Peribacillus simplex NBRC 15720 = DSM 1321: one gene and its partner. The protein of the gene in region 1 interacts with the protein of each later gene in a pairwise test. Links are inferred from orthologs where the notes say so. Each region holds a gene or a part of one and is shown in the gene's direction. Other genes may lie near its edges. The genes, in order: dnaA and nadE.

Evidence for each region.
Region 2: the proteins of dnaA (region 1) and nadE interact in binary tests that used the Escherichia coli proteins (3 or more experiments, as listed by UniProt). The link is inferred for Peribacillus simplex NBRC 15720 = DSM 1321 from one-to-one orthologs.

Annotation. Positions count from the first base shown.
Region 1 is NZ_CP017704.1:2,561,827-2,572,578, reverse strand. Bases 818-3,654 are described here. They hold dnaA (chromosomal replication initiator protein DnaA), read left to right. Parts: upstream 818-1,479; coding sequence 1,480-2,829; downstream 2,830-3,654. Other genes in these bases: dnaN (DNA polymerase III subunit beta), read left to right, coding at 3,022-3,654. Also shown: rnpA (ribonuclease P protein component), read right to left, coding at 1-330; rpmH (50S ribosomal protein L34), read right to left, coding at 411-545; more of dnaN, read left to right, coding at 3,655-4,158; S4 domain-containing protein YaaA, read left to right, coding at 4,379-4,591; DNA replication/repair protein RecF, read left to right, coding at 4,613-5,731; extracellular matrix regulator RemB, read left to right, coding at 5,744-6,007; gyrB (DNA topoisomerase (ATP-hydrolyzing) subunit B), read left to right, coding at 6,083-8,008; gyrA (DNA gyrase subunit A), read left to right, coding at 8,106-10,673. UniProt on the Escherichia coli protein: Plays an essential in the initiation and regulation of chromosomal replication. Binds in an ATP-dependent fashion to the origin of replication (oriC) to initiate formation of the DNA replication initiation complex once per cell cycle.
Region 2 is NZ_CP017704.1:5,585,412-5,602,675, reverse strand. The notes cover bases 8,295-11,086. They hold nadE (ammonia-dependent NAD(+) synthetase), read left to right. Parts: upstream 8,295-9,171; coding sequence 9,172-10,002; downstream 10,003-11,086. Other genes in these bases: BS1321_RS26950 (serine hydrolase domain-containing protein), read left to right, coding at 10,130-11,086; BS1321_RS26960 (nicotinate phosphoribosyltransferase), read left to right, coding at 8,295-9,137. In the rest of the region: BS1321_RS27000 (AMP-binding protein), read left to right, coding at 1-1,197; BS1321_RS26995 (acetyl-CoA carboxylase biotin carboxylase subunit), read left to right, coding at 1,210-2,559; BS1321_RS26990 (acetyl-CoA carboxylase biotin carboxyl carrier protein subunit), read left to right, coding at 2,598-2,810; BS1321_RS26985 (hydroxymethylglutaryl-CoA lyase), read left to right, coding at 2,828-3,727; BS1321_RS26980 (enoyl-CoA hydratase), read left to right, coding at 3,747-4,529; BS1321_RS26975 (acyl-CoA carboxylase subunit beta), read left to right, coding at 4,553-6,082; BS1321_RS26970 (NUDIX domain-containing protein), read left to right, coding at 6,275-7,039; BS1321_RS26965 (cysteine hydrolase family protein), read left to right, coding at 7,055-7,606; more of BS1321_RS26960, read left to right, coding at 7,668-8,294; more of BS1321_RS26950, read left to right, coding at 11,087-11,155; BS1321_RS26945 (hypothetical protein), read left to right, coding at 11,448-11,741; BS1321_RS26940 (hypothetical protein), read right to left, coding at 11,912-12,316; BS1321_RS26935 (hypothetical protein), read left to right, coding at 12,631-12,879; BS1321_RS26930 (YwqH-like family protein), read left to right, coding at 13,119-13,547; BS1321_RS26925 (YwqI/YxiC family protein), read left to right, coding at 13,547-13,837; BS1321_RS26920 (ribonuclease YeeF family protein), read left to right, coding at 13,834-15,921; and 2 more genes. UniProt on the Escherichia coli protein: Catalyzes the ATP-dependent amidation of deamido-NAD to form NAD. Uses ammonia as a nitrogen source.

The DNA of each region.
Region 1 (10,752 bases):
TGATTTAGAACGTTTCAGGACATGGATCAAGCTGCTTTTCACCTGAAAAAAGTCCATCTCCGCCGCTGGCTTTCGAGCAATCACAATATAATCCTTACCCTCTTCTATATCTTCTTTCAATTCCAAAAACGCTTGCCGTATGTATCTTTTAATTTGGTTCCTTACAACGGCGTTCCCGATTTTTTTACTGACTGAAAGGCCGATCCGAAAATAATCCTGACCCGGCTTTTCAAGGACATAGACAACGAATTGCCGATTAGCAGAAGATTCACCTTTTTTAAACACAAGCTGAAATTCGTCCTCTTTCTTAATCCTTAACTTTTTTTTCATTTTTACACCTTCATTACATGAATTGAGTCTCAGTAAATCCCTTATTTTGCGAAAAAAGACCACTGAGACTTTTCAGTGGTCTATGCAGATAATACTTTTCTGCCCTTACGGCGACGTGCAGCGATTACTCTACGTCCGTTTTTCGTGCTCATACGTGCACGGAAACCGTGAACTTTACTATGTTTGCGGTTATTCGGTTGATAAGTTCTTTTCATTATATGACACCTCCCTGAGGAATAACAGTTAAAGACAGTCTTTACAATTATATAGATGGAGGTTTCTACTTGTCAACCTCATCCATAAAAATATTTCTTTTTTAATGCTCAATGTCCAGTAGGCCTTTTTTTACTACCTAGCCTATTGTAAATGATTTTGCCCCGAACTGATATAGAAATTTTTGGGGAAAGGGAAATTTCCATCATTTTATCCATGAGCACGAATATGAGATTCGCAATGAATCCTCCCTTGATCGACACAACATTCGACAAATAATAAGAATGAACCTGAATCATCTTTCGATCTGTATCATGCATGTCTTCCGGCTTGAACAACTTGGTTCAAATTAAATTAATTCGAGCCTATTATCATGATCTGTGGATAAAATTCGACATGTTTTTTTCTATCCACAACCCATTTTATAGACTTTTGCACATAACAGTAGCCTGTGGAAAAGTTTTTCCCACAAGCTCGGTAAGTTGTGGATAAAGTTTTCTAACCCATTGCAAGACGCCTGATTTTCTGATATTATATTTGTGTTTTCACTCTGAATAACTTTATCAACAGGGAACGGTTATCCACAGACTGTGCATAACTTGTGGATAGTTTATTCGACCTGTGTATATTAATCTGTCCACAGATGGTGGATATTGTCGAAAACCCTTTTTTCTTCTTTATTATATATTTCTTAAAATACCTGTTGATGAATAAACATTCAAATCTACACTGGCTCACCAGATGTAGTCTGTACAAAGGTTGTACAGCGCAAGATATAGTTTTTAGGCACTTCAAATTACACAACACAAAAATCCCTTATACAGCTCACCGAACCTTTGCTGTCAAAATTAATATAAAGATGGCAATCGATGAGTTTATTTGTGCCTATACATTTAGATACAATTATTAAAAATATTTTGCAAAGGAGGGATAAGTTTGGATAACATCGATAGCCTCTGGAACCAGGCGCTCGGAAAAATCGAAAAAAAAATCAGTAAACCAAGCTTTGAAACTTGGCTTAAATCAACCAAGGCTTATTTACTGCAAGGTGATACATTAACAGTCACCGCTCCCAATGAATTTGCCAGGGATTGGCTTGAAGAACGCTATTCCCATCTTATTTCCGATGTATTGTTTGAACTTACCGGTGAGGAATTGGAAGCAAAATTCATCATTCCCCCCAATCAAGAAGATGATGATTTTACCGTTCCTGTTCAGCCTAAAAAGATAAAAAAACAGGATAAAGAGCATGCTGCATTTCCACAACATATGCTGAATGCGAAAAATACCTTCGATACATTTGTCATCGGCTCCGGCAATCGTTTTGCCCATGCCGCGTCTCTCGCTGTCGCAGAAGCTCCGGCCAAAGCCTATAATCCCTTATTCATATACGGGGGCGTAGGTCTTGGAAAAACTCATTTAATGCATGCAATCGGACATTATGTTCTTGAGCATAATCCGAATGCAAAGGTCGTTTATTTATCATCTGAAAAGTTCACGAATGAATTCATCAACTCGATCCGGGACAATAAAGCAGGGGAATTCCGTGATAGATATCGAAGCGTTGATGTTTTATTAATTGATGATATTCAATTTCTTGCGGGAAAAGAACAAACTCAAGAGGAGTTTTTCCATACATTCAATGCGTTGCATGAAGAAAGCAAACAGATCGTCATCTCGAGTGACCGCCCGCCAAAAGAGATACCTACACTCGAGGATCGCCTCCGTTCAAGGTTTGAGTGGGGCTTGATCACGGATATCACACCTCCTGATCTAGAAACGCGGATTGCCATATTGCGTAAAAAGGCAAAAGCTGAGGGTCTTGATATCCCAAATGAAGTCATGCTCTATATTGCCAACCAAATCGATTCCAATATTCGTGAGCTTGAGGGAGCACTTATCCGTGTCGTCGCTTATTCTTCATTGATTAATAAAGATATAAATGCCGATTTGGCAGCTGAAGCATTAAAAGACATCATACCTAGCTCAAAACCTAAAATAATCACCATCTTAGAAATCCAGAAGACGGTCGGTGAACATTATAGTGTCAAACTTGAGGATTTCAAGGCGAAAAAACGGACTAAATCCGTAGCCTTTCCAAGACAGATTGCCATGTATCTTTCCAGGGAGTTAACGGACTCATCCCTGCCCAAGATAGGTGATGAATTTGGAGGTCGCGATCATACGACCGTTATCCATGCGCATGAAAAAATCTCTAAACTCATGCAAACGGACACCCAGCTTCAACGTCAGGTTAAAGAAATCCAGGATCAGCTGAGGGTATAATAGATTCTGGATAATGTGCATAACTGACGACTACTTACACACAGTCTGTCCACATGTGGATAGACTGTTTTTCCTTAGGTTGAGTGGACTTATCCACATATCAACAGGCCCTACTACTATTACTACTATCTTTTTTAATAAAAATTATTAATAAATATGCCTATTCGGCAATAAAAAATTGGAGGATGAAACATGAGATTTATAATCCAAAGAGATCGATTAGTTCATAGTGTCCAAGAAGTAATGAAAGCAGTCACATCGAGGACGACGATTCCGATTCTAACAGGGATAAAAATAAGCGTTACTAGTGAGGGTGTCACTCTAACAGGAAGTGATTCAGATATCTCCATCCAATCATTCATTCCGGCTGAAGTTGACGGAGATGAGATTGTTGAAGTTAAAAGTAGCGGCGGTATTGTCCTGAATGCTCGTTTTTTTAGTGAAATTGTTAAAAAGCTGCCGATGGATACTGTAGAAATTGAAGTGGAGAACAACTTTCAAACGATTATTCGCTCAGGTAAAGCTGAATTTAATCTAAATGGACTGGATCCTGAGGAATATCCACATCTTCCGATCATTGAAGAAGAAAATATTTTCAAACTTCCAACGGACCTTTTAAAGACCCTTATCCGCCAAACTGGCTTTGCAGTGTCCACGTCAGAAACACGCCCCATCTTAACAGGTGTAAACTTGAAGGTTCAAGATGACGAATTGACCTGTATTGCAACAGATAGTCATAGGCTTGCAATGAGAACAGCCAAAATAGAAAATAAAATTACCGGGACCTATAGCGTTGTAATCCCAGGTAAAAGTCTGAGTGAGTTGAGTAAAATCCTTGATGATACAAACGAACTCATTGAAATCGTCATTACCGAAAACCAAGTACTTTTCAAAGCTGAAAATTTATTATTCTTCTCAAGACTGCTTGAAGGGAATTATCCTGATACATCACGCTTGATTCCATCAGATAGCAAAACGGATGTGACTGTTCACACTAAAGATTTTCTTCAAGCGATCGACAGGGCTTCTTTATTGGCGAGAGAAGGAAGAAATAATGTCGTCAAATTGACAACCCTGGAAGGCCGTATAATCGAAGTCTCTTCCAATACTCCTGAAATTGGTAAAGTAATTGAAGAGGTTCAGGCAGAAGCCATTGAAGGTGAAGACCTGAAAATCTCATTCAGTGCCAAATTTGTAATGGATGCTCTAAAAGCATTGGAAGGTTCCGATATAAAAATTAATTTCACAGGTGCAATGCGTCCGTTTGTCATTCGTCCGCTACATGATGATTCCATGCTGCAATTAATTCTCCCGGTAAGGACTTATTAAGCTAAAATAATATTTCAAAAAAATTAAAGGCTTGTATAGCAGGCCTTTAATTTTTTTATATTTAAACATAGGTTTCCAAAGGATTTTTAGTGTTTTTTTAATGCTGTACGGAACACTGAAACGCTAAAAAAAAGAACTGAAAAAGCTATACTTTGTCTTAATGTGATTAATTTAGTAAAATGAAATATTAAAGACTACTTAGAAATGAGTGAGGCATGAAATGGACTCCATAAAAATCAGTACCGAATATATTACGCTTGGACAATTCTTGAAATTGGCAGATTTGATCCAAAGCGGCGGAATGGCGAAATGGTTCTTAAGTGAATACGAGGTTTACATTAATGGCGAATTAGACGTGAGAAGAGGCAGAAAATTAAGATCAGGTGATAAAATAGAGATTCCTGGATTTGGCACCTACACTATTACAAGCTAAAACATAAGGGAAGAGCGGAATATGTATATTGAAAATATAAGTTTGAAAAATTACCGCAACTATACCGAATTGAATCTGACTTTTGAGAATAAAGTCAATGTAATCCTCGGCGAAAATGCTCAAGGAAAAACAAATGTCATGGAATCTATTTTTGTTTTAGCTATGGCAAAATCTCATCGGACCTCAAATGATAAAGAACTTATTCGCTGGGATGAAGAGTATGCTAAAATAGAAGGAAGAGTTAGAAAGAGAAATACCTCAATACCACTTGAGCTGACCATTTCAAAAAAAGGGAAAAAGGCGAAGTGCAACCATATTGAACAAAGAAAGTTGAGTCAATATGTCGGAAATATGAATGTGGTCATGTTTGCGCCTGAGGATCTTAACCTTGTAAAGGGAAGTCCTCTAGTCAGACGCCGTTTTATAGATATGGAAATTGGCCAGGTTTCTCCCGTATACCTTCATGATATGAGCCAATATCATAAAATACTTCAACAAAGAAATCATTACTTAAAGCTTCTGCAGACCCGGAAACAAACGGATACGACGATGCTTGACGTGCTGACTGATCAATTTATTCAGTATGCAGCGAAAATTGTCGAAAGAAGATATGAGTTTCTTTTAAAGCTCCAGCAATGGGCAGAGCCGATTCATTCGGGGATCTCCAGAAATCTAGAAGTATTGAAAATCCAATATAAACCGTCGCTTGATGTATCAGAATCTATGGATTTGACGAAAATGATAGAAGTATACACAGAAAAATTTGATAAAATAAAAACAAGGGAAATTGAACGGGGTGTAACACTGGTAGGTCCTCATCGTGACGACCTGGTTTTTTTTGTGAATGACCGTGATGTCCAGACATATGGTTCACAAGGACAACAGCGTACGACTGCCTTATCTTTGAAACTTGCCGAAATTGAGCTGATCCATGAAGAAATCGGCGAGTATCCCATTTTATTATTGGATGATGTGTTATCGGAACTTGACGATTTCCGTCAATCCCATTTACTGAATACGATACAAGGGAAAGTGCAAACATTCGTGACGACACCCTCCGTTGATGGAATCGATCATCAAACCCTAAGAGAAGCGTCCACCTATTATGTTAGTCAAGGAAGTATAAAAAAGGTTAAATGATGAGGTGAATGTATGTATCTCCATATTGGTGAAGACATTCTTGTGAAAACGGACGATGTCATAGCCATTTTAGATAAGAAGCTGCTTCAGTCCTCTCCAATCATGAGTGAATTTTTGGAGAAAAAGTCTGATGTAACTTACCATTTAGCAAAAAACTCGGTTAAATCGATTGTAGTGACGGACAAACAGGTATATTATTCACCGCTTGCGTCATCCACTTTGAAAAAGCGTTCACTGCAGCCATCGCTCTTAATCGATGATATAGATATTCTTTGAATTGTAGCTAAACGTTATAATTACTCCTGAAAATTGATAAATGCCAAAAGAAAAGTGTAGGTGATACGTATGACAATGGAACAAAAAGAAGTACAAGCTCAGGCATACGATGAGAATCAGATACAGGTTTTAGAAGGCTTAGAAGCAGTTCGTAAACGTCCGGGAATGTATATCGGCACTACCTCTGCAAAAGGACTTCACCATCTTGTTTGGGAAATTGTCGATAATAGTATTGATGAGGCACTGGCTGGTTTCTGTACGGAAATCAAAGTGACAATCGAAGAAGACAATAGCATAACCGTAGTCGATAATGGTCGGGGAATCCCAGTAGGCATCCATGAAAAAATGGGACGCCCAGCTGTAGAAGTAATCATGACGGTCCTTCATGCGGGCGGAAAATTTGGCGGCGGAGGTTATAAGGTCTCCGGTGGTCTGCATGGTGTGGGGGCTTCAGTAGTTAATGCCTTATCCACGGTATTGGAAGTTTATGTTCATCGTGAAGGTAAAATCCATTATCAGCAATTTAACCGCGGTGTCCCTAAAGAAGATTTGAAAATTATCGGGGAAACCGATCATACCGGAACGACTGTACACTTCATTCCTGATGGTGAAATCTTCACGGAAACCTTGGAATATGATTTCGATACATTAGCCACACGAATCCGTGAGCTTGCATTCCTGAATAAAGGCTTGAAGCTGATCATTGAAGATAAACGTGAAGAAGAAGAGAAAATCAGGGATTTCCACTATGAGGGCGGTATCAAATCTTATGTTGAGCATTTGAACCGTTCTAAAGAGGTATTGCATGAGGAACCGATTTTCATGGAAGGCGAGAAAGATGGAATTTCTGTTGAATTGGCATTGCAATATAATGACAGCTATATCAGTAATGTCTTTTCTTTTGCCAATAATATTCATACCTATGAAGGCGGTACACATGAATCAGGATTCAAGACTGCTTTGACCCGTGTCATCAATGATTATGCACGGAAAAATGGTCTTTTAAAAGAAGCAGATGCCAATTTCTCAGGTGAAGATGTCCGGGAAGGTTTAACGGCAATCATTTCGATTAAGCATCCTGATCCACAATTTGAAGGTCAGACGAAAACCAAACTCGGAAACTCTGAGGTAAGAACGGTTACTGATTCCATTCTTTCGGAACGACTTGATGCCTTCTTATACGAAAATCCTGCCGTGGCCCGAAAAATTGTAGATAAAGGGCAAATGGCTGCGAGAGCCCGAATGGCAGCGAAGAAAGCACGTGAATTGACCCGAAGGAAAAGTGCTTTGGAAGTATCCAATCTACCGGGTAAATTGGCAGATTGTTCTTCTAAGGACCCAGGTATAAGCGAATTGTACATCGTTGAAGGAAACTCGGCGGGAGGCTCGGCAAAACAAGGACGGGACCGCCATTTCCAAGCTATTCTGCCGCTAAGGGGTAAAATCCTGAATGTTGAAAAAGCGCGATTGGACAGAATCCTGCATAATGAAGAAATAGGTACGATCATCACAGCACTTGGAACAGGCATTGGTGATGAATTCAATATTGAAAAAGCAAGATACCATAAAATTGTTATCATGACCGATGCGGATGTCGATGGTGCCCATATCAGAACGCTGATGTTGACATTCTTCTACCGTTATATGAGAAAAATTATCGAGTATGGATATATATATATTGCTCAGCCGCCACTTTTCAAGATTCAACAAGGGAAAAAAGTGGATTATGCTTATAATGACCGCGAGCTTGAAGAAATCATGGCGAGTATGCCAAGTACTCCTAAGCCTAACCTGCAGCGTTATAAAGGGCTGGGGGAAATGAATCCAGAGCAATTGTGGGAAACGACCATGAACCCTGATACGAGAACACTGCTTCAAGTCAGTTTGAAAGATGCTGCCGAGGCAGATGAAACTTTCGAGATGTTGATGGGCGACAAGGTCGAACCGCGACGTAACTTCATTGAAGAAAATGCAATTTATGTAAAAAATCTTGATATCTGATTTTTTGACAGGATGCTTTTTACATCCTGTTCTTTACATAGTGAACGAACAGTTAAATTTAAATGAGAGTATAAGCTTTTAATAGGAGGTTGGCTCCATGTCAGAAAATGAAAGATCAGGTGTAAAAGAAATAAATATAAGTACCGAGATGCGGACATCGTTTTTGGATTATGCGATGAGCGTTATCGTGTCTCGGGCTTTGCCTGATGTAAGGGACGGTTTAAAACCGGTACACCGAAGAATTCTTTATGCAATGAATGATCTTGGAATGACTTCGGATAAACCATTTAAAAAATCAGCCCGTATTGTCGGGGAAGTAATCGGTAAATATCACCCGCATGGTGATTCTGCCGTATATGAAACGATGGTACGGATGGCGCAGCCTTTTAACTATCGTTATATGCTTGTCGATGGTCACGGGAATTTCGGTTCGGTCGATGGAGACCAAGCTGCCGCAATGAGGTATACAGAAGCAAGAATGTCGAAGATCTCGATGGAGTTACTTCGCGATTTAAATAAAGATACGGTTAATTTCCAGGATAACTACGATGGTTCAGAAAGAGAACCAGCCGTTATGCCAGCCCGTTTCCCGAACTTGTTAGTGAATGGTTCATCAGGTATAGCAGTAGGGATGGCAACCAATATTCCACCCCATCAATTAGGTGAGGTAATTGACGGCGTATTGGCTTTAAGCAAGAATCCTGAAATTACAATTCCAGAGTTGATGGAATATATCCCTGGTCCGGATTTTCCGACAGCCGGTTTAATTTTAGGACGAAGCGGAATCAGGAAGGCCTATGAAACTGGAAAAGGGTCAATCATTCAACGGGCGAGAGTCGAGATTGAAGAAAAACCCAATGGAAAACAGGTAATCCTTGTTAAAGAAATCCCTTATCAAGTGAATAAAGCAAGATTGATTGAAAAAATTGCAGAACTTGCTCGAGATAAGAAAATCGAAGGCATTACCGATTTACGGGATGAATCTGATCGTAATGGCATGCGTATCGTCATGGAACTTCGAAAGGATGTTAATGCAAATGTCCTTTTAAACAACCTGTATAAGCATACCGCAATGCAGACAACCTTCGGAATCAATCTACTTGCTTTGGTGGACGGTCAGCCTAAAGTGCTGAATTTAAAACAATGCCTACACTATTACTTAGAGCATCAGCAGGTAGTCATACGGCGCAGGACTGAATTTGAATTACGGAAAGCGGAAGCCCGTGCCCATATTTTAGAAGGTTTGCGCATTGCACTTGATAATTTGGATGCGGTCATTTCATTAATCCGTGGTTCCCAAACGACGGAAATTGCGCGTGAAGGCTTAATGACACAATTTTCACTTTCTGAAAAACAGGCGCAAGCTATCCTGGATATGCGTTTACAACGTTTGACAGGTCTGGAACGTGAAAAAATTGAAGATGAGTATCAGGCTTTAATGGCTATTATTGCAGAATATAAAGCCATTCTTGCTGATGAGGAAAAGGTTCTTGAAATTATTCGTGAAGAGCTTCTTGAAATTAAAGAACGTTTTGATGATAAACGGAGAACTGAAATCACATTAGCCGGCTTTGAAAGCCTTGAAGATGAGGATTTAATTCCAGAAGAAAATATAATCGTGACACTGACGCATAACGGTTATATTAAACGCTTGCCTGCAACCACGTACCGCAGTCAAAAACGCGGAGGGCGCGGGATACAGGGTATGGGAACGAATACAGATGACTTTGTCGGTCACTTGTTAACCACTTCGACTCATGACACTCTATTATTCTTCACTAACAAAGGTAAGGTCTATCGTTCCAAAGGATATGAAATACCTGAATATGGTAGGACGGCAAAAGGGTTGCCGCTTATCAACTTGTTGGAAGTCGATAAAGGTGAGTGGGTCAATGCAATCATACCGGTGAAGGAATTTGCTGACGATTGGTATTTATTCTTCACGACCAGACATGGGATATCGAAGCGTACACCTTTGTCGTCGTTTGCAAATATTCGTAATAACGGTTTAATTGCCCTAGGTTTACGTGAAGATGATGAATTGATTTCTGTCCGTCTTACGAATGGAGAGAAGCAAATCATAATTGGAACGAAATCCGGGATGATGATTCGTTTCCCTGAGACGGATGTACGGACAATGGGACGTACTGCAGCGGGAGTGAAAGGTATTTCCTTAAGGGCCAATGATGAAGTTGTCGGCATGGAAATTCTTGAAGATGATGAAGAAGTCCTTATCGTTACGAAAAACGGCTATGGAAAACGGACCTCTGAGGAAGAATACCGTATTCAAAGCCGTGGAGGCAAAGGAATAAAAACATGTAACGTCACTGAGAAAAATGGTGAACTTATAGCCGTGAAAACCGTTACGGGTGTAGATGAAGATTTGATGCTGATTACAGCAGCTGGTGTATTGATCCGAATGGAAGTCGAAGGCATTTCTAAAACGGGCCGTAATACACAGGGTGTTAAGCTCATCCGACTCGAATCCACAGATAATGAATATGTTTCGACGGTAGCCATCGTAGGAAGAGAAGAAGAAGAAGAAGAAAAAGACATGGATATAGAAACGGTCACGACTCTAGAATCTGATTCTGAACCTGAATCTGATTCTGAACCTACTGTAATTGAAGAAAATGAAGGAACTGAAAAAGATACGGAAGAATAATCTTTCCACAAAAAAAGACCCAGGCAATTGAGCTGGGTCTTTTTTTGTGCATAAGATGAACTTTAAACTGATTTCAAGA
Region 2 (17,264 bases), 3.0 Mb from region 1 along the record:
ATCATCGTTTTAGGTGAAGCGCGTTATCCCGGAACGTTTTCGTGGGATGATGTCATTAGCGGAAGCGAATCCATTTCGGAGGAGTCACTGGACATGAGGATGGAGGAATTGGCTCCCGATGATGTGATTAATATGCAATATACATCAGGGACGACAGGATTTCCAAAAGGAGTGATGTTGACGCATTCAAACTTGGTCAACAACGGATTGAATGTCGCGGAATGCATGATGCTTACCGAAGTTGACCGGCTTTGCATCCCGGTTCCGTTTTTTCATTGTTTCGGCTGTTCACTTGGGACGATGGCCTCTGTTTCTGTAGGGGCAACAATGGTGCCCATCGTGGAATTTAATCCACGCGTTGTCCTTCAGACCGTTGAAGCCGAAAAATGTACGGGACTTCATGGGGTACCGACGATGTTCATAGCTGAACTTAATCTCGATGACTTTGACCAGTATGATTTACGTTCGTTGCGGACTGGTATCATGGCAGGCTCCACATGTCCGATTGAAGTCATGAAAAGCGTGGTGAATAAGATGGGAATCTCGGAAATTACGATTACTTATGGTCAAACGGAATCTTCTCCAGGAATTACAATGACAAAAACGGACGATCCGATCGAACTTCGTGTTTCTTCAGTGGGAAGGGCTTTGCCGAAAGTGGAAGTGAAAATTGTCGATCCAGCTACCGGAGAAGAAGTCCAGCGGGGCAAACAAGGGGAACTCTGTTCAAGGGGATACCATGTAATGAAGGGATATTATAATAACCCGGAAGCCACTGAGCAGGCGATTGACCGGGAAGGCTGGCTTCATACGGGCGATTTGGCGGTCATGGATGAAAGGGGTTATTGCAAGATTACAGGCCGGCTGAAAGATATGATCATCCGCGGAGGGGAAAATATTTATCCCCGTGAGATTGAAGAATTCCTCTATCAACATCCTGCAATTGTCGATGTCCAGGTACTCGGCGTTCCAGATCAGAAGTACGGGGAAGAAGTCGTGGCATGGATCATTTTGAAAGCAGGTGAAAACCTTACGGAGAAAGAATTGATAGAGTATTGCAAAGGGGAAATATCTTTTCATAAAATTCCCCGTTACATTCAATTTACCGATGCTTATCCAATGACAGCATCCGGAAAAATCCAAAAGTATAAGCTTCGGCAACAAACTCTTGACCTACTATCGGAACGCACTAAATAAGGAGGATATCGAATGATTCGAAAAATTCTTATCGCAAACAGGGGAGAAATAGCATCACGCATTATTCGTACATGCAGGAAGTTGGGAATACTTACTGTCGCCGTCCATTCGGAAGCAGATTCGGATTCGCCATTTGTGGGGTTGGCGGATGAGGCATATTTATTGGGTGGCCCGAGAGTACAGGAAAGCTATTTAAACGTCAATAAGATTTTGGAAATAGCTAAGAAAACCGGAGTGGAGGCCATTCATCCTGGATACGGATTTCTTAGTGAAAATGCAGATTTCGCACGTTCATGCGAAGAAGCCGGCTTGATATTCATTGGTCCGAAACCAGATATCATCCAGCAGATGGGCAATAAAGTCGAGGCACGGAAAAAAATGGAGCAAGCGGGACTTCCATTGGTGCCTGGATTTTCACGTCCGTTAATTGATAGTGCAGAAGCGGCAGCGGTTGCCGAGAAGATTGGCTATCCAGTCATGTTAAAAGCAGCAGCAGGCGGCGGGGGAATAGGCATGCAGGCCGTTGCTAATGAAGATGAACTTACCAAGGCCTTCGAAGGGAATCAAAAACGTGCCCAATTGTTCTTTGGCAATGGAGATATGTTCATAGAAAAATTGATTGAAAAGCCTCGTCATATCGAAATTCAGGTATTGGCGGATTCTTTTGGGAATGCTGTTTACTTATGGGAAAGGGAATGCTCCGTTCAAAGGCGCCACCAGAAGGTCGTGGAAGAGGCTCCCTCTTCTTTCCTTGACGAAGAAACAAGAAACAGGATGGGAATGGCTGCAGTGAAAGCGGTAAAATCCATCGGTTATAGCAATGCGGGCACACTCGAATTTTTAGTTGATGCGGATAAAAACTTTTATTTCCTGGAAATGAATACACGCCTTCAGGTAGAGCACCCTGTCACCGAAGAAATTACGGGACTGGATTTAGTCGAACAGCAAATTAATATTGCATCGGGCAACAAATTGGAATTCACTCAAAGTGAGATTAAACAGGATGGACACTCCATTGAAGTGCGCATATATGCTGAAGATCCGAAAACCTTTTATCCAGCACCGGGGAGAATCACCAGCATGGAACTTCCGGAAGGTGAGGGGATCCGTCATGAATTGGCGGTTCATGGAACTTCCGTCGTATCCCACTTTTATGATCCGATGATCGCAAAATTGGTAGTGAGCGGCGATTCGAGGGATAAAGCGATCGAGAGATTAAGAGAAGCGCTGGCAAGCTATAAAATAGAAGGAATTAAAACAAACCTTCCTTTGCTGATGGAAATAATTTCTCATGAAGCTTTTTCCCAAGGAGATACGACTACGGATTTCATTGCGAAATATATTAAAAAATTGACTGTATAACGTGTATTTTAAAACATAATGATCAGGAGGAATATAAGATGGCAGAATTAAAGGCAAGCATGGCAGGAAGCGTTTGGAAAATCGTAGCGAACGAGGGGCAAAGTGTAATCGACGGACAGGATATCATTATCTTGGAATCGATGAAAATGGAAATCCCCATTGCAGCAGAGGAGGCTGGCACAATTAAAGAACTTAAAGTGAATGAGGGGGATTTCGTAAATGAGGGTGACGTTTTGGCCGTCATTGAATAAAGGGACGGAGGGGTAAGATGAATTGGCCTGAAAAAGTGACAATTAAGGAAGTGGGTCCGCGCGACGGGCTGCAAAATGAAAAGGTCATGATACCTGCACAAAGCAAAATGGATTGGATCGATCAGCTCTCTGATACAGGATTATCATATATAGAGGTGACTTCTTTCGTACATCCAAAGTGGATTCCCCAATTGAGTGATGCCGCCCTTGTGGCTAAGGGAATAAAGCGTAATCCTGGGATCACTTATGCGGCCCTTGTACCCAATCAAAGGGGACTGGAATCAGCCCTTGAAGCCAATATCGATGAAATTTCCGTGTTCATGTCATCCAGTGAAACGCATAATCTTAAAAATATCAATAAATCAATTTCCGATACCTTTCCAATAATGAAGGATGTCATCGAGACAGCAGCAAAAAGCGGGAAAACGGTTAGAGGCTATATTTCTACCGTTTTCGGCTGCCCTTATGAAGGGGAGGTTTCGTCCGAACAGGTTTTCCGTGTTTGTGATCAACTTTTTGAATATGGAATCGATGAGGTCTCATTGGGTGATACCATTGGGGTCGCATCTCCAAGACAGGTTGCCTTGTTCCTTGAACAGGCTGTAAAAAGATATGATATAAGCCGCGTTGCCCTCCATTTTCATGATACAAGGGGAATGGCGCTCGCAAATGTTCTTGAATCACTGAATTATGGTGTGGACACTTTCGACTCTTCGCTCGGAGGTTTAGGAGGATGCCCATATGCACCAGGTGCGAGCGGAAATGTGGCTACGGATGACCTGATTCATATGCTACATAAAATGGGAATTCACACGGGAATCAATCCAGAAAAACTAATGAAGGCTGCGGCCTTGATGCAAAGCTTTTTGGAAAAACCATTGCCTAGCCATCAGATGGCTGTTTATAACGCACAATAAGTGAAATCGAGGTGAATTTATGACATCATTAGTTGAAATAAGTACTGAGGAAAAGGGAATTGCCCTCGTGACTTTGAATCGGCCGGATGCTGCTAATGCTTTATCCACAGAATTGCTTCATTGTTTAGCCGAAGGGCTGGATGAATTGAAAAGAGATTCCAATTTACGAACAGTCATTATTACGGGAGCAGGTGAAAAGGCGTTTTGTGCAGGTGCGGATCTTAAGGAACGAGCAGGTATGAATGATGATAAAGTCAAGGAGACAGTCAAGTTGATTGGAGACACGATTACGGCTGTAGAAAACCTTCCAGTTCCAGTCATCGCCGCGATTAACGGTTCGGCTTTTGGCGGAGGGCTGGAGTTGGCACTCGCTTGTGACATACGAATCGCATCGGAAACGGCGAAGGTGGGACTGACAGAAACTTCATTAGGCATCATCCCAGGCGCCGGCGGTACTCAGCGCCTGCCGCGAATAGTCGGGATGCCCACAGCGAAAGAACTGATTTATACGGCAAGGAGATTGGATGCAAAAACAGCACATGCTTTGAAAATCATCAGTCATGTATATTCACCTCAACATTTACTTGAGGAAGCGAAAAAATTGGCTGGGGAAATTGCGGTCAATGCCCCATTGGCACTCAGGGCTGCAAAAGCGGCGATCAATCATGGGGCTGAGACTAACTTGAAAACAGGGTTGAAAATTGAAAAAGACTGCTATCAGACAACTTTAAAAACCCTTGACCGACTAGAGGGTCTGTCAGCATTCAAGGAAAAACGCAAACCGGTATTTAAGGGCCAATGATTTCAATTGAAGGAGGAACAGGGATGGTAACGACGGATAAACTAACCGAAACGGTTGAGACGATTAAAAAAGGCGGTTTAGAAAAATATCATCAAAAAAACGCTGAAAAAGGAAAGCTTTTCGTACGTGAACGGCTCGAACTGCTTTTCGATGAAGGGGTTGAAATAGAGGACGCTTTCTTTGCTAATTGTGCCAGTGATGGTCTACCCGCTGATGGTGTGGTTACAGGCATCGGGAAAATCAATGGTCAAAGGGTCTGTGTCATGGCCAATGATTCGACTGTAAAAGCTGGTTCCTGGGGAGCAAGAACCGTCGAAAAAATCATTCGCATTCAGGAAACAGCTGAGAAGTTACAGCTGCCCCTTCTTTATTTAGTCGATTCTGCCGGGGCACGAATTACAGATCAAGTTGAAATGTTTCCAGGACGCCGCGGAGCAGGACGCATCTTTTACAACCAAGTAAAGTTATCAGGAAAAGTCCCGCAAATTTGTCTATTGTTCGGTCCGTCTGCCGCCGGCGGGGCATATATCCCAGCTTTTTGTGATATCGTCGTAATGGTTGATGGCAATGCATCCATGTATTTAGGTTCACCGAGAATGGCAGAAATGGTCATTGGCGAAAAGGTGAGTGAAGAGGAAATGGGCGGGGCGAAAATGCATTGTTCCGTTTCAGGATGCGGGGATGTGCTTGTCAAGTCAGAAGAAGAATCGATCGCGTTCGCGCGCAGGTACTTAAGCTATTTTCCAGGAAATTATCAAGAAAGGCCTAAAAGCGTAAAACCTGAACTGCCTGCGGATTTTGAAAAAACGTTGGAAGAACTGATTCCTAAAAATCAGAATGCAGCCTTCAATATGTATGACCTGATCGATAGGATTATAGACAGGCAATCGTTTTGTGAAATCAAGAAGCTATTTGCCCCTGAATTAATCACTGGGCTTGCAAGGCTAAATGGACAAACGATAGGGATCATAGCCAATCAGCCGCGTGTCAAGGGCGGCGTCCTGTTCCATGATTCAGCTGATAAGGCAGCCAAGTTCATCAATTTATGTGATGCTTTCCATATACCGTTGTTGTTCCTTGTGGATATTCCAGGATTCATGATTGGGACGAAGGTCGAACGGGCAGGGATCATTCGCCATGGTGCGAAAATGATTTCAGCCATGAGTGAAGCCACGGTTCCCAAGATTTCTGTCATTGTCCGTAAGGCTTATGGTGCTGGACTATACGCGATGGCTGGTCCAGCTTTTGAACCGGACTGCGTTCTAGCTTTACCGACGGCATTGATAGCGGTCATGGGGGCAGAAGCTGCGGTCAATGCAGTCTATGCCAATAAAATCAATGCAATGGAACCGGAAGAGCGCCCTGCATTCATCGAACAGAAGCGCAATGAGTACAATGAAGACATCGATATCTACCGCTTAGCCTCCGAGATGATTGTTGATGGCATCATCCAGCCAAATGACCTGCGTGATGAATTGAGTGCCCGGTTTGAAGCATATAGCAGTAAGAAATTGACATTTACCGATCGTAAACATGGGGTCTATCCCGTTTAATGAATTCAATAAACAAGCCCGGTCATCATGACCGGGCTATTTATCATGTATTAAAATAAATGATTTTTAAATAATTAGAAAATTTTTCTGATTTAGAGTTGCTAAATCACACAAGGAAGAGTACTATAATTAGTAATTAATGATTTACTAATTACTTAATTCCATACTTAGTGAAAGAAAGTGAGAGTTGCCATGGCTCAGCAGGAAAAAAAGAAATATATTACTCCAGATGGATACACAGCAGATATTGCTATTTTTACTATTACTACAAAGAAAACGGCAGAGAAAGCCCCGCCTGAAATGTTTTTGAAGCTATTATTAATCAAACGTGCCACAAAAGATAAGGAAGGAAGCCCGAATGTTGAAGGAGATAAATGGGCTTTACCTGGAGGATTCGTCAATGCTGGCGAGACTGCTTATGAAGCTGCCAAAAGAGAATTGAAAGAAGAAACGGGCGTAGCTGGATTCCATGTCAAGCATTTCGGGGTTTATGACCGGCCAGGGCGCGATCCCAGGGGATGGATCATATCCAATGCTTTTTATGCAATTGTTCAGGAAGAGTTTCTTCATCAAAGAAAAGCGAATGACGATGCAGCCGAGGTTGAATTGTTCACGATCCAGGAAGCCTTACAATTAGATCTTGCATTTGATCATTATACTATTATTTCCGATGCGATGAATTTAATGAAAAAAGAAATGGTGCAAACGACGATAGCCCAAAAATTCCTGCCGGATGAATTTACACTTTCTGAATTGCAACGGGTTTTGCTGACAGCCAGAGATGATGCAAAAATCAGCGCAGACTCACTTTTTTATGCAAAAGCCCCGAAACTCCCTTTTTTGGAGAAAGTCTTGGATGAAAAGGGTATGCAGAAGAAAACGAAACGTAATTCGTATCGGCCTTCTCAGCTTTACCGATTTAATGCAGAGGTGGTCATGGACTCTATTTACTATTGAGGGGGAATTGGTGATATGGGGAAAAAGGCATTGATCAATATAGATTATACGTATGACTTTGTGGCAGACGGGGGTTCATTGACCTGCGGGAAGCCAGGTCAGGATATCGAGAAGGAATTAGTCAATATAACCAGGGATTTTATCAAACACGGCGAATATACGGTATTCGCGATTGATTTACATGAAGAAGGAGACCGCTTACATCCTGAATCGAATTTGTTTCCACCGCATAATATTAGCGGTACAATGGGTAGAGACCTATACGGGGCGTTAAAAGAGGAATATGAAACTAATAAAAATCAAAAGAATGTTCATTATATAGATAAAACACGTTATTCGGCCTTTGCAGGAACGGACCTTGATATACGTCTAAGGGAACGTCACATTACCGATATATATTTAGTCGGGGTTTGTACAGATATCTGTATTTTGCATACGGCAATCGACGCTTATAATCTAGGCTATAAAATCTTTGTATATGAAAATGCAGTGGCCTCGTTCAATGATGCCGGTCACCATTGGGCGCTTGGACATTTTAAAGGATCTCTTGGAGCAACCATTCTATAATATCCATTTAAGCAACAGAATAGAAGGGAAGCGAATGCTTCTCTTTTGGGAGGAACTATCCATGGAAAAAAAGTACAACGACGACAGTTACGCATTACACACTGATCTTTACCAAATCAATATGGCCCAAACTTATTGGCAGGACAAAACACATAACCGAAAGGCAGTTTTTGAGATATTTTTTAGAAAACTTCCATTTAACAGCGGATATGCGATTTTTGCGGGACTTGAAAAAATTGTCCATTACCTTCAAAACTTTTCATTCTCGGAAAGTGATATCGACTATTTAAAAAATGATCTGCACTATGATGAAGAATTTTTGAAATATTTGCAGAACATCCGTTTTACGGGAGCGATCCGCTGCATGAAAGAGGGGGAGCTCGTCTTCGGCAATGAACCGATATTACGCGTGGAGGCACCGCTTGGTGAGGCTCAACTCATAGAAACTGCTTTGCTTAACATTGTGAACTATCACACACTCGTAGCAACAAAAGCTTCGCGCATCAAACAGGTCATCGGTGAAGAATCTGCCCTTGAATTCGGTTCAAGAAGGGCGCAAGAAATGGATGCTGCAATTTGGGGAGCGAGAGCGGCCTATATTGCTGGGTTTGATTCCACTAGTAATGTACGTGCTGGAAAGCTGTTCGGCATTCCGGTTTCAGGGACGCATGCACATTCCATGATCCAAGCTTATAAAGATGAATATACGGCTTTTCATAAATACGCTGTTTCCCATAAAGACTGTGTATTCTTGGTTGATACTTATGATACATTGCGTTCTGGCATCCCGAATGCAATCCGTGTTGCCAAGGAACTGGGCGATAAAATCAATTTCATTGGCGTCCGTCTTGACAGCGGTGATTTAGCTTACTTATCAAAAGAAGCACGGCGTATGCTTGATGCTGCAGGGTTCCATGATGCGAAGATTGTCGCTTCCAATGACTTGGATGAATATACGATCATCAACCTGAAACAACAAGGAGCAAGAATTGACATTTGGGGCATCGGAACCAAATTAATTACGGCTTATGACCAGCCAGCGCTCGGTGCCGTTTATAAAATGGTTTCAATAGAGGGCGAAGATGGGAATATGAGAGATACCATCAAAATTTCTTCTAACCCTGAAAAGGTTACGACACCTGGCTTAAAACGAGTATATCGAATCATCAATAAAGTGAACCATCATGCTGAAGGTGATTATTTGGCGATGGAATATGAGAAGCCGCAGGAACAGGAAAAATTAAAAATGTTTCATCCTGTCCATACCTTCCTAAGTAAATTCGTCACGGATTTCGATGCGGTTGATCTGCATGTGGATATTTTCAAGGATGGAAGTTTGATTTATGAATTGCCGACCATAGATGAAATCAAGGCCTTCACGCAAAAAAATCTCCAAGTATTATGGCCGGAGTACCTTCGTGCACTCAATCCTGAAGAATACCCGGTAGATCTAAGCCAAGATTGTTGGGATAATAAAATGAGGAATATAGATGAAGTTAAAGCCAATGTAGAAAGAATGCTAACGAAATGACCAATCTATTTTATTAGAAAGCGGGGCTATGCCAATGCGTCCATTACAAAAAGAAATCGTAAAAAAATTACTTGTCCAACCAACGATCAATCCTGAAGCCGAATTCAGGAAAAGTGTTGATCTTTTAAAAGGGTATATGAAGAAAAATACGTTTCTGAAAAGTTTTGTACTTGGGATATCCGGAGGTCAAGATTCAACACTGGCGGGGTATATTGCTCAAACCGCTGTTAATGAATTGAATGAAGAAAAAAATGGCAGCGACTATAAGTTTGTTGCTGTAAGCTTGCCATATGGAGTACAGGCTGATGAAGATGACAGGCAGCTGGCTTTAAAATTCATCAAGCCAAGCCAAACGGTTACTGTTAACATCAAGGAAGCGGTGGATGCTTCAGTAAAAGCTGTGGAAGTAGCGGTTTCTGAAAAGCTATCGAATTTCTTAAGGGGAAATGTCAAAGCACGTGAGCGAATGAAGGTACAATATGATTTAGCCGGACTGTATAAAGGCGTTGTGCTTGGTACGGACCATGCAGCTGAAGCGATCACAGGTTTCTTTACGAAACATGGTGATGGTGCAGCGGATATCCTTCCTTTATATCGCTTAAATAAAAGGCAAGGAAAAGAAATCCTGAAATTCGTCGGTGCTCCTGAGCGTCTTTATACGAAAATACCAACTGCCGATTTAGAAGATGACAAACCGTTACTTCCTGATGAAGTGGCTTTAGGCGTTAGCTACGATGAAATCGATGATTATCTTGAAGGCAAGGAAATCAGAACGGAAGCTGCCGAAATCATCGAAGGATGGTATACTAAAACCGAACATAAACGCAATGAAGCCATTAATGTTTATGATACTTGGTGGAAATAAAAGAACGAGTGAAATCTGAAATAAGTTATCCCGCATCACATAAGATGCGGGTTTTTTGGCAAGACCTAATGAGCACCTTGGCCAACACATCGGTTATGAAAATTTTACCGGCAAGGGGGAAAACGAAATGTCGACTCTACATATGGATATATCCAGGATTATTGAGGAAACATGCAAAGAAATTGAATTCTCGGGTGTTATAGGTGTGAAAGCGGGAGATGACCTGATCCATAGCTCAGCACATGGCTATTCCAATCGAGCGGATGAAATCATGAATACGACCGAAACAAGGTTCGGAATTGCTTCCGGTTGTAAACTGTTTACGGCGATAGCCATTTGCCAGTTAATACAAAAAGGAAAAATTAGGCTTGATTCTAAGCTTAAAGACTGTCTTCCTATCGTGTTTCCTGATTTCCATCAAAATGTAACCATTCATCACCTCTTAACACACACTTCGGGCATTCCTGATTACTTTGATGAGAAAGTGATGGATGATTTTGAAGAGCTATGGCAGAAAAATCCGATGTACCATATCAAAAGATTAAAAGATTTCCTCCCAATGTTTCAAGATGATGTGATGATGTTTGAACCCGGGGAAAGATTTCATTACAATAATGCAGGCTATATTTTATTAGGATTGATTGTTGAGGAACTAACCGGACTCCAATTTTCTGAATATATCGACAAGAACATTTTTCTTCCTTGTGAAATGATAAATTCCGGTTATTTTTCCCTGGATCAGCTTCCTAAAAATACTGCAATAGGGTACATTGACGAAGAAAATGGAGCATGGAGAACCAACGTTTATTCCCTTCCCATCAAAGGCGGTGCGGATGGAGGGGCGTATATTACCGCATCAGATATGTTCAGGTTTTGGAATGGGTTATTTTCCAATCAGTTACTGAATCAAGAATATACCAATCTCTTATTGGAAGCCCATATTGCTACTGGAGATGAAGGGGAATACTATGGCTATGGTATATGGATCCGTAAAAAAAATGACGTGATTTTCAAATATCATCTTATGGGGTATGATCCGGGTGTAAGTTTCAATTCTGTGGTATATCCGGCAAATCGATTGAGAACCGTGATTACTTCAAATAAAAGCATGGGTCCATACCATATTACTTGCGCGATCGAGAAAGAATTATAAACAAATGGAACCTTTCCGATAGTGAAGGGTTCCAATTTTGATTGTTTCCAGGACTTCTTGATTTTAAAAGGGAAGAAACATCACCTTTACCTTCATTCAAGAACGCAGCTTTAATGACACGGCGGATCACTTTTCCATTTCTTGTCTTGGGAATCTAGTTAAGGAGGTAGATTTCTTTAGGTTTCAAGGCTTTTCCAAACAAAGAATTTGTATATTTAGATATCTTGAAGTAGAGTATATTTAATATACATTATTTTAACCGGTATTTTCCGATGGAGGTTCTTTTTACTTTATGAAGGCAAGATATGAACTCGCGAACATGAACTTAACAATAAACAATGTGACTTTACGTAATGCTGCGGATAGTTATGTCCTCTTAAAAGCTGCGGATGATCAAAATAATGAAATCACGATAAAGCTTTCCCACGAACAAGCGGAATTTCTGGAAGCGGAATTAAGGGAAGTAAATCGCCGTCGCAGGGAAAATAGTCCTGTTATACCCGGAAATGACCAGGAACGTATTAATGACGACGATTCTTTTAATCTGTTTAGCATTGATTTATTCAATGAAAGTGAACCAAAGTAATTGATAGGATATGCTTATTTACCCCGAATCAAATTTGCTTCTCTGTAACCTTCCTTCCGATTTAAGATGATGCTACAGAGAGTTTATCATTCCCGCCAATACAAAACCCGAATTTCAAGATATTGAAAGGCCATTAGGAATGTTTTAAGCAAGGTGACCTATCGTTACCTTTATTTTGATTGCTTGAAAAAATTCTTCACCAAAAGGAATATGGATGACAGTGCAGCAAAAACCATGAAAAATACGATGAACCCCCAAAGGCCTACCGCCGCATCTTGAAACTCCATATTCCCCCTGCTGGTAAGGGCTTGCTGTATTTCAATAGCAAATACTAAAACAACCATGACTGTAAAGGTATAAAGGAAAGATAGTATCGTTATTCCAAAACGCATCCGGGAAATTAAATTAGATAAAAATAACACGATCAAAAATATGATAATACCGATGATTCCCATTATCCAAAAATGCAGATCTTTGTCCGTTGCATTTGAATTTAATGTGTCACTTACAAAGAATAAGATGAAATCGTGAAGATTATTGACGATTTCAGCTAATATCTGGATGATTTCTTTCATTTCTCACACCTCCAATCCTTAGATTATAGCAGGTTATAAATCTATATAGAAGAGGGAAGGTCCTAGATGTTGCCAACAGACTACCTTCGGTGGAAGTAATGTGAAATCATAAACATGCTGGGAAACGAAAAAAAAACATAAGTCATTGAAGAAGTGAGTACATGCAACGTCAGCTAAATAAGGGTAGATTGAACAAAATAAATAAAGTATAAACATCTTAGCGATCTTAGCCATTATTGTTTTAATCGGTTCCTTTATTATATGCTAGTATAAAATATCTTTACTTAATGATTTCATGGTTGGAGGGAAAAAGAATGAATGATATACATAATCATGTGTTAACAGTAATTGATTTTATGAAAACCGGACACAAAACTTGCTTTGTGAAGGTCATCGGTTTTGATGATGAATCCGGACAGGATTTTGAAGGTGAAGTTAAATTTGTCGGTGATTTGCCTTTTGGCGATTTGATACATCCCGAGCGGTCACATTTATCTTCCTCTTGCAGGGAATTTGTTCGGGATGACTTACTGCGCAGATACAGTCAAGGGCAGTTTGAATGAAGTGTCGGAAATTTTTATAGAGAATCTAATAAGATGACATTCTGCTAACTTGTTTAAAATTGGTAAAATGCCGGGTATAAAGAATATGGTATGTAGGAACTTTTTTATGCCAATCTTCTCTTTTAACTGACAAAATAGCATATTTCTCCCTATTTAACTCTCGGACTATAATCCTTATAATATTAAATAGGAAAATATGACATTTAGTGTAGGATTATACTGTTTCTGAGGTGAGTTTCATGGTATATGCAGACATTTTGAGTAATATACACTCTGCTATCTCCAGTAAAAAAGCTGATTTAAATGTGAAAATTGATCGATTAGAAAATGCGAAAAACGATATTATAAAAGAGCAGAGCATGTGTCTTAACGAGATTAGGAAAATAAAAGACCCTGAGCTTGGTGGCAGCTGGACAGGGAACCGTTCGGATCACTTTCAGGATGCCCGTCATGATGCCTATAATGTGATGTTCAGTATCATTCATGACGATTATGATGATTACCAATGGAAAATCGAGGCGATGATTACAAAGCTGAATGCCGAGAATACACTTCTGAGCATAGCGGGGAATATAGCCCAAGAAGCCGACTCCCTTTTGAACAAAGGCGAAGAGGCATTTGAGCAGCTGGAAAGTAAAATATCCGATTTAAAAAGGCGGTTGTTTTAATGACGACAATCAAACTGAATCATCCTGCCGTAATGAAGCAAGTCGATCAGGTGAAGACGGCACTTGGTACAGTCACGCTTGGAAATTTGCCGGCAGGCGAGCTTGGCAACAATAAATTGGAATTCACTTCGAAATGGATCGACCGGGAAACGAACCTGGAGAAGGTCTTTGAACAATATATCAAAATCGTCCAGAAAAATGTGGAAGATACCCGTGCCAACATTGACTTATTAAAAGAACAGGATGAAGCCATCGCCCATACGTCTTCACATGGGTATCCTACGCGATGAAAATATATGAAGCCGAGACATTGACGGCCGCAACCAAGTCGCGCGCCAAGCAATATGAAGAACTAAAAAAGGAAGTCGCAGCCCTGAAAAAGGAATTTCAGGGCATCGTCGGCTTGGATAACGAGTTTCAGGGAGCCGGTGCTACCGCCATCAAAAGCTTCTATGAAGCGCAAATCGAGGTGGCGGACGCCTGGATGGAACTATTCACGACCCAAATAAGTTTTTTGGAAGGCATTCCAGCCAGTCTTGAAGAGGCTGACCTCTCCGGAAATACGGTTGTCGAGGTTCCCTTTTTAGATGGCGAAGTGTCGAACGGCATCAACCAAGCGCAGTCGCTTGTCGATCAACAAGCGAACGATCTTCAAAGGATCCTGAACAGCATTGACGATATCCTGCCTCTTGATATATTCGACCAAAAGGACTTTAATGAAAAAATCACGCTGGCCGGGCACAGGCTGGATGACACCGTGACAAAGGTCGAGAATGTCGACCGGCAATTGATCGAGGAATATGATGTGTCCGTCGGGCAGGAAAACGTGGCCGTTGGCCTCTTTCGTGCCTTGCTTGATGCCACCAAACAGGACGGCAACGTTTCGCCGATGACATTCAATCAATCGGCATTCAAGAGCAGTGATGTCTATCAAGTGAAGGATGAAGTCGCCGGTCAGATGAAAGACTATCAAACCTTCAAAAAGCAGCAAGCAGAAGCCCGGAAAATCGAACAGGAAATGGAAGAACTCGAAAACCGGCCATGGTACGAAAAAGCCTGGGATACGACAAAAACCTTTACAGGGGAATTCACGGGATATTATGATTCAATCAGGGCCTCAACCGGAGTAGATCCAGTAACGGGCCGCAAGCTGTCCGATGCCGAAAGAATCGCCGCAGGCGCCATGGCAGCCGCTGGGTTCATCCCCGTCGTCGGCTGGGCCGGACGGGCCATCAAAGGTGGCAGCGCCCTATACAAAACGGCCAAAGGACTCAACGCAGCGGACCACGCGCTCGATGCCTATAAAACGACAAAAGGCTTTAGCCTCCTCCAGAAAACCGAATACGGAATATACGGACTCCTCGCAGCCAACGGCCTCGGTGAAGCAGTCAGCGGCAAAGACATGTTCGGCAACCAGTTGACCGAGGAACAGCGCCAGAATGGGCTGTTGATGGCGCTAGGGATCGGCGGTGTGGCTGGTGCGGCCAAAGTCGCTGATAAAGTGGCAAGTGGTACAAAGTTCGTCCCTTACAGCAAGGAATTTGCGCAAAAACAGGTTCAGAAGGTTCAAGCTACAATAACAGATATAGCGAGATCCGGAAAAACCACATTAAAAAATATAGGTGAAGAACTAGGTAAAAAAGAAATTCCTAAACGTATAAGTGTGGAACAAGTTTCCCTCGCAGGAGGGCCAAACCTTCCCCACGTTGTAATGGAAAAGCAGACAATTAAGGAAGCCTATCAGAAATTCACGGTGAAGGATAGCAAAGTAGAGGCTGCTTCAGGGGAGAGTATTCCTAAGGGTACGGGTGAAACAAAGAACCTTAGTAGTACTGGAAATAAGATAGAGGTTGGCAAAGTTGATTTGGATGAATTAAGGAAAAATTGGAATGTTCCTGAGACTAATACAATAGCTGTGGGTAGAACAGATATCAAAGGACTTGAAGATTTAACTTTTAAAGGAGGATCTCCAGAAGTAAGAAAAGAAGCAGGGTTACCTTCATTAGACGAAATCTTACCTAATAGGGATATTAGGGCCCCGTATGATCATTTAAAAAACCCTAAATTAGCACAGTTCACAAGGCATGCTGAAGAAGGAGTTTTAAATGAATTTGATTCTGTAGTCAAAAAAGCAGGAATCGAACCAAGCGATATTACAGGAACTTTAAGAATTCACCAATCTAATCCGAGAGGTGTTTGTAATAAGTGCAGTAAAGGATTGCTGAAACCCTATCCAATTGAAAAAAGTGGTATATTTTATCAAGCTAGCAAGAAGTATCCCAACCTAACAATAGTCGTAACATCGGAGATTAATGACAGTGTTAAAACCAATGGTTTGCTCTCTTTTGTTTTAAAAGATGGGAAAATCGAATAAATATAAGGAGGAACTTATGGAAAATAAATTATTTGATAATATACAAAGTGAAGTAAAAGTGGGCTTTGTTTTAACTGTGGCTGAAAGAGTATTTTCTGTTATCAGTAAAGACGATGAAAGATATCCAGAAGGGAGAGAAGCATTGGATAAATGTTGGTTATGGGTAGAATCCCATGCTGTAACTGGGGATGAACTGTATGAGCTTATTGATAATGCAGACTATACAGGAATCTCAGAATTTGCTGAGGAAGAAGAAGAAATGAATATTGCTAGACTATGGTCACTACTAGTTGATGCTGTTGCTTATACATCTTGGGAAGCTTTTAATTTAGAAAAAGTAAAATATTTACCACAATCACTGGAAGGTATTCATGCAGATAGTATCACAATCTTTTTAAATAGTGCAGTTGAAACCAGTTTTCTCACAGTAGATGAAATTGAGAGAATGGAATCAGTTCTTCATGATTATCTGTGTACAGATAATAAAATCCTAATAAATAGAGAAGAATTTATAAAATTATTTTAAACATGCAATAAACCTATGGATTTGTCTGTGTTACGTACTTCAAGATTTACAATAGAACTTTTAGCATATTAATAATTTCGTTTGTTTATGAAGGTGATAACTGGTAAAACCAGTTATCACCTTCTTTATTCCTACGTATACAGATTATAACTTTTGGTACGGGCTGTTGTTAAAAACTACTAAGAACATTTGAAAATAGAGCAGGGGGATAAAAAATTGAATGAATCAAAACTAAATGATTATTATCAGAATATAGCTCAAACTGTAAATGAGATGATTCCAGAAGAATGGAGTAAAGTAATTTTGTATGGAGAAATTACTGAGGGGACAGGGACTGCGTTCTTTTTCTATCGCTCTAATATTAATGATACACTCATATATAGCCATGATATCCCTGAATTACATAGTATTAGTAGAAGGGAGTATAGAGATACATGGCGGAGGTTAATAAAGGTTTTAAAAGATTTATCAGATGAATTTAAAAATAATAATCAAGAACAATGGACTAATTTAACTTTTACTTTAGAAAGTACAGGGAAATTTAAGGTTGACTATGATTATGATGATCTATCGGATGCAGATGATCACGAAAGAAGGGTTATTTGGGAATATACTCGTTTGGGTATTTTACCTGAATCTGAATATGATAAGAGCATTTTAGAAGAATACCTCAAGAAAGAATAATGGAGGATAAGAAAAGCTGTTTTTTGTATGACCTTAACGGTAAAGTTAAGGTCTTTTCATTGTAGAAATAGAATATGTATCGTTTTAAGTTATATCGGGCTCCTCAGATAAAAGGCCGTTAGGTCTAAAAAAA